DNA from 3 places in the Bacillus sp. CGMCC 1.16607 genome. Region 3 is predicted to be linked to each of the others. Evidence: riboswitches for the same ligand, from Rfam matches in the RefSeq annotation. Region 3 holds a riboswitch; each other region holds the start of a gene.
What was found. A riboswitch is a leader RNA that binds a small molecule or an ion and turns the genes downstream of it on or off. The one in region 3 is predicted to bind S-adenosylmethionine.
Positions count from the first base shown of each region.

Region 1 (2,204 bases), on a different contig from region 3:
ATTTGCCTTTTCGTTAGGGAAAGCGGCTTTTCAAATTATTTTGTTTGTCATCGTTGCTCTGCCCTTTTTATTTCATCGTTTTTCATACGATACTTTAGAAATCGTAGGATTTTCGTTATTTTACATCGGCCTAACTTTTTTGATTATTTGTATCAAAACGGTATTCATTTCTAGATTTACGGGTTGGATAGAAAAATTTATCTTGTGGTTGATTGTGATTACCTTATTTTTATGTAATATGTTCTTTTTCTCACCCCTAGTATTTCAGCCAGTATATTCATTCGCTTTAGCCATTCTATTTATAGGTATATCACTGGCACTTACGCTCCCAAAGGTGTCTACAACGAGAAATTTCCAAGAAGAAGTAAGAAAAGAAAATGAAGAACGATTACGTTACTTGAATATTATATTCAGAGCATCTCCAGAAATTGAAAAGACAAAAACATCAAATAGGAAAAAGCCATTACTATTTCGTCAGTCTAAGAGAGTCTTCAAGAAACGCACAGCACAGAACGGTTTTATCGAGCTATTTTTAAAAATGATTGGCAGGAATTTCGCGTATTTAAAGGGGTACTTTCAAATGATCGGGACAACTGGCGTGGCCATAGTCGTATTACCCCCTGTTCTTTTTAAGATCATTATCTTAATTGGATTCTCTCTTTTTATTTTGTATTGGATAAGCAATTTATGGGATAAACTCATTTTAGCGCATCCTAATAGTAAACAGTATGTGAGCCATGAATCATATTATCAGGCTAGATTAAAAGCGAATCTATTTTTTTCGATTCCAGCGATTTGTTGTGTCTCGATTATTTTTCTCGTAACCATGTTAATCAAATAATCCCGATAATGGAAAAGATCCACGTAAAGTTGGTCAACTTTACAAACAGAGTTGGCATATTCTTTTTAAAAAAATCAAATTTGTTGTTGACAATTTTTAAATAGGTATTATAGAATCAACAGTATCATAATTAAATCTTATCCAGAGAGGTGGAGGGAACTGGCCCTTTGAAGCCTCGGCAGCAGACTCCTTTTGAGAACTGTGCCAATTCCAACAAGCGTAAAGCTTGGTAGATAAGTTAAGAGATGTCATCTTCCGTCCCTTCTTATGTTATCAAGTTAACATAGGAGGGATTTTTAATTTATATAAAAAAATAAAATTTTCTTATCAAGAGAGGTATAGGGACTGGCCCGATGACACCTCGGCAACAACTCATTCGTGAGAACTGTGCCAATTCCAGCAAGCATTTAAGCTTGATAGATAAGAAGAGTTAGATCACTTTGACCTCTTCTTGCCGTTGCCAAGAAGAGGTTTTTTATATGGAGGGTAATATGAAAGAGATTAATCAAAAAACTTTAGATCATATCATTGATACATTAAAAAAATTAGAATTCGGATCGGTAGTCGTTACTGTACATGATGGAAAAATCACTCAAGTTGAATCGACTGAGAAAAGACGGTTTACAGATAAAAAGATTGATTGAAGTAGGTAAAATGATAATGGAAAGTGAGTAAACACGTTCCAATTTAAGAACTAAATATTCCCGGGCTGACTGGACGACCAGAGGCCCCAATAAGACTTACATAAAGTATGTAAGCCTTATTGGGGCCTTTTTCGTTCAAAAAAGAAGGGGTTCTATTACATTTTTGGAGGTGACATAAATAATGGGGTAAGAATTCATTGTGCTGTTGGAGACACTGGAAAAACAGTAGCGGCCCGACTGCTACCTGGCACTGACCTGATAACAGGAATTGAACAGGTATGCAAAGAAAATGGGATAAAATACGCCTCTATCTTAAATTGTTTTGGCAGTTTATTGCGATCGGGATATTTTTATTTAGTCCCGAAGGTAAATTCGAAGATTGGTGCTGGATATGGTGAACTTAATGAAGTGGAAGGTCCAATTGAATTTTTGAATGGAACGGGTGTGGTTTGTCAGCGTGACAACCAATATGAAGTTCATATTCATGGCACGATGTGTGACCATAAAGGAAATGTTTTTGGTGGACATCTTGTAAAAGGGAAAAATCAAGTTCTGACAGTCGATCTTGTCCTGGTCGAAATAGAAGAAATGGCCCTTCTGCGCCAATTTGATGATGAGACAGAAGGCAACCAATTCTATCCAGTCAAATTGGGTGAAAGTGAAACGACATATTTAAAAAACAAACAGGAGGAAAGCAAATGAAAAAGCTAGCAATCATT
Region 1 is NZ_JBHUJX010000022.1:147,207-149,410, forward strand. Features, by position in the region: gene ACFSO7_RS15760 (ABC transporter permease) at 1-841, shown strand, start outside; SAM riboswitch class I at 976-1,081, shown strand; SAM riboswitch class I at 1,163-1,268, shown strand; gene ACFSO7_RS15765 (YezD family protein) at 1,333-1,485, shown strand; gene ACFSO7_RS15770 (PPC domain-containing DNA-binding protein) at 1,678-2,187, shown strand; gene ACFSO7_RS15775 (MetQ/NlpA family ABC transporter substrate-binding protein) at 2,184-2,204, shown strand, end outside.
Region 1: another riboswitch for S-adenosylmethionine. It lies ahead of ACFSO7_RS15765 (YezD family protein); the one in region 3 lies ahead of metK (methionine adenosyltransferase).

Region 2 (2,204 bases), on a different contig from region 3:
CTTTAGACGGTGCTGCGTGTACAGCATGGAAATCCATACTGTGTGGAATCGAAGGGTCCATATTCTTTAATTTAAAGTTAATGGTATCTCCTTCGTTAACGACAACGACAGGACCAGGCGCTTGCCCATTGAATGTCCAGGCTTTATACACATTTCCTTCACTAATCTCAATATCTGTAATCTGAGCGGTCATTTCCACATTCACTTCATTTTTACCAATACGTTCAAGCTTTAACGGAACAGGTGGTTGATTTAAATCTTTATGTGTTTCAATGAGGTTTGGAGTTGAAGCAGTCGTTTCAGCTTTTTTTTCTTGTTGTGGTTTTACAGATGTGGTATCAGTATTGCATGCTGTTAGTAATAGAATCATAGAGGCAGTAGTTAGAGAATATTTCCATAATTTTTGATGAACCTTCATGTTATTTCCTCCTAATAAAAAATTATTTTAATATGTGATTACAAGTTAATTGTATTCTCTGTCATGAATGATTAACGTGACTGCCATCACGCATTTTGAAAGCGTATTTGAACGTTATGTGAACTACTTCACATACATGTGATATATTCCACATTGTTGAATATTAGTCCCTATTTTTATAGTAATAATGTTATATCGGGAAAATTTAAATTAAGTAAATATTTTTTTGGTACATTAATATTTGACATCACAATGGAAAACCATTATAGTAAATTCCAATTAAATATTTCTTATCCAGAGAGGTGGAGGGAATTGGCCCTAAGATACCTCGGCAACAGGCACTACTTAGTGCACTGTGCCAATTCCAACAAGTGTTATTTGCTTGATAGATAAGAGGTGCGGTCGAAGAACATAAATAACCCCTTCTTGCTATTGTAAAAGCGATAAGAAGGGGTTTTTTATTTTATGATTAGATCGGAGGCGTGGTTATGAATATTTTTCGCGAAACAGAAGAGGAAACGAAGAAAGAGTTTCTTATAAATGAACTATTGGAAATGGGAATTTTCAAAAGTAGAAATTTACAGCTTTTCGAACTATCTTTAGCTGAATTGGAAGAGGAATATCAAAAATTTAGAGGAAGTTAACTAAATAGGCACTGGCAGCACTCCCCTTGCATATTGTAAAAGAAAAAAGGTGTGGTGGACAAATGCTCCATACGGTTAAGCTAGGTGAGTATTTGGCTTTAATTGCCTCTAATTATCGAATCTCATTACAAAAATTATTGGCTGCAAATCCAGGAATCAATCCAAATCATTTATTTGTCGGTCAAAAAATTCAAATACCCGGTTTGCCTGATCCAAATACGATTCCTTATCATATTCAAGTTTCTTTAGGACAAAGAAGACTAACATTATTTCATCACGGGCAAATCTTTAAAACGTATCCAATTGCCGTTGGAAAAATACTTACTAAGACTCCGTTAGGTGATTATGTAATCGTTAATCGCGAGCCGAATCCAGGCGGACCGTTCGGAGTTCTATGGTTGTCCCTTTCAAGACGAGGCTATGGTATTCATGGAACGAATAATCCATCTTCGATAGGTAAGGCTGTGTCTCATGGCTGTATTCGCATGCAAAATAAAGATGTATTAGAATTGGCTGGTTATGTTCCGAATGGTACAAGAGTCATCATCCAAGCATGATTTTTTGGGGATATTTTCTAATGTCCTGAGGGATGCTAGTGATAGGCATCTTGTTTGAAATAAGAAATATAGGGGGCTACTATGTGAAGAATGAGCCTAAATTTCCTTCTAGAGAACATCTTGATCAAGCTTTTACCATTCTTCAAGACAAAATTACGAGAATAGCAGTAGAGGAAGAAGAGGAAATGCTGCAGATGGAACAAGAACAAAATAAAACGTAAGATGGTTCTCTCCTAAGAGGACCATCTTACGTTTTTAAGGATTCAAATTCGGAACTTTTTGAAGGATCTTCTTATGTTCCTTTATTACATTTACACGTAATGACCATAAAAGAAAAATCAAACCGAAGAGGAAATATAATGAACCATTAATAACACCCATAGTTCTTGGATCGAAGACCTCGAGTAATACTCCGGTTAAAAACATTGAAAGTCCTAATAAAGTATTCGCCAGTGTCGCAGATAAACCAAAATACATTCCTTGTAATTTTAACGGAACTGTTTCCATTACGACAGTATCAATTAGCGTATTGCTAACACCACCAAAGATGGTTAAAATTCCAAATAACAAAACAACAAGAGCAAA
Region 2 is NZ_JBHUJX010000012.1:162,735-164,938, forward strand. Features, by position in the region: gene ACFSO7_RS08005 (multicopper oxidase domain-containing protein) at 1-418, opposite strand, end outside; SAM riboswitch class I at 706-814, shown strand; gene fbpA (Fur-regulated basic protein FbpA) at 907-1,062, shown strand; gene ACFSO7_RS08015 (L,D-transpeptidase family protein) at 1,125-1,619, shown strand; gene ACFSO7_RS08020 (hypothetical protein) at 1,703-1,840, shown strand; gene ACFSO7_RS08025 (MFS transporter) at 1,875-2,204, opposite strand, start outside.
Region 2: another riboswitch for S-adenosylmethionine. It lies ahead of fbpA (Fur-regulated basic protein FbpA); the one in region 3 lies ahead of metK (methionine adenosyltransferase).

Region 3 (2,204 bases):
ATTTAAATCAACAAATTTTATGAAAATAGCCTAAAAAATTCACCTTCTAATACTACCACAAATATACCCTCATTTTAATGATTTAATCCTACTATATTTGACGAGAAATAAAAACGGGAGTTACATAAGATCTGTAACTCCCTACATTTTGAATTATTTCGCCGCTTGTGCTTTTAAGCTTTCCGCTTTATCTGTTCTTTCCCATGGAAGATCAATATCAGTACGACCGAAGTGTCCGTATGCTGCTGTTTGTTTATAAATTGGACGACGAAGGTCTAGCATTTTGATAATTCCTGCTGGACGAAGGTCGAAGTTTGCACGAACTAGATCCACTAATACATCTTCAGAAACAGTTCCTGTTCCGAATGTGTCAACAGAAATAGAAACCGGCTGTGCTACACCAATTGCATAAGCTAACTGAACTTCAACTTTTTCAGCTAAACCAGCTGCAACAAGGTTTTTCGCTACATAACGAGCAGCATAAGCTGCAGAACGGTCTACTTTAGTTGGATCCTTACCAGAGAACGCTCCACCGCCATGACGTGCATAACCACCATACGTGTCAACGATGATTTTGCGTCCAGTTAAACCAGCATCCCCTTGTGGTCCACCGATAACGAAGCGACCTGTTGGGTTAATGAAATACTTTGTATTTTCATCAATAAGTTCTTGTGGAACAACCGGATTGATTACATGTTCTTTTAAGTTACGTTGAATTTGCTCTAAAGAAATTTCTGGGTGATGTTGAGTCGAAATAACAATCGTATCAATTCGAACTGGTTTGTCGTTCTCGTCATATTCAACTGTTACTTGCGTTTTACCATCTGGACGTAGGTATGGAAGAATCTCTTCTTTACGTACATAAGTTAAACGTCTTGCTAGTTTGTGTGCTAGTGAAATTGGAAGAGGCATAAGCTCTTTCGTTTCATTGCAAGCAAAACCAAACATTAATCCTTGGTCTCCAGCACCAATTGCATCTAGCTCTTCTTCTGACATTTGTCCTTCACGAGCTTCTAATGCTTTGTCAACTCCCATTGCAATATCAGCTGACTGCTCATCAATGGATGTTAAAACCGCACATGTTTCTGAATCGAAACCATATTTTGCACGGCTATAACCAATATCTTTAATTGTTTGGCGAACGATTTTTGGAATATCTACGTATGTAGAAGTAGTAATTTCACCTGCAACCAAAACTAAACCTGTTGTAACACTTGTTTCAGCAGCAACACGAGCATTAGCATCTTGTGCTAAAATTGCATCTAAAATTGAATCAGAAATTTGGTCACAAATTTTATCTGGATGACCTTCCGTTACTGATTCAGAAGTAAACAATCGACGTTTTGTTGACATCCGAATTCCTCCTATATAAAAACCTCATTATGATACGGTACTCATTCCCTATTAGTATGAATAAAGCATAGAGTTTTTATGTTGACTGTTTATTCAGGAACAAACTCTATTGTGATTATTAAAAGACACTTTCTAAACAAATAAAAAAACCTTCCCCAATTTCTTCCGAGGAAAGGTTGTTGGTTGTTCGTTCCGCGCCTTTCACTCTTATCGTTCAAGGTCGATACCTTGCGCAGGTTTAGCACCTTTTCCAAAATAACAGACTTGATCCATTATTTAACTTGGCAGGTTGCTGGGTTTCATAGGGCCTGTCCCTCCACCAGCTCGGGATAAGAGAGTATCCGTTCAAGGAAAAATCATACATCAATATGTCGAACCTTGTCAATCCTTTTATCGTTTATTTTCGAAAAAAATGAACGATAAGTTAACAAAATTTATTTTTATATTTTACAATGAATAGTATAGACTAATTAAGTTAATGTGTTATACTATTTAACATAAAGTGACTTCTTATTATTGATTTGGTATACTCAAAAAATTAAATACTATATAATGAAAACAAAACGGTAAAGGAAGGTATTCATCACATGAATTCTGTCAGTGTTACAAATGAATTAAATGTATTATTACAAGGCGAAAATGTGCAAGTTCAATTATCTGTACCACAGTTAGTAGAGAAAGTCCTTACTCGAAATGAAGGTTTATTAACTTCTACAGGTGCTGTTCGTGCGACTACTGGTAAATATACAGGGCGTTCCCCTAAAGATAAATATATCGTAGAAGAAGCTTCTGTGAAAGACAAAGTCGATTGGGGTTCCAATCAACCTATTTCTGAAGAAGCTTTTACACAA
Region 3 is NZ_JBHUJX010000025.1:956,717-958,920, forward strand. Features, by position in the region: gene metK (methionine adenosyltransferase) at 154-1,353, opposite strand; SAM riboswitch class I at 1,558-1,689, opposite strand; gene pckA (phosphoenolpyruvate carboxykinase (ATP)) at 1,941-2,204, shown strand, end outside.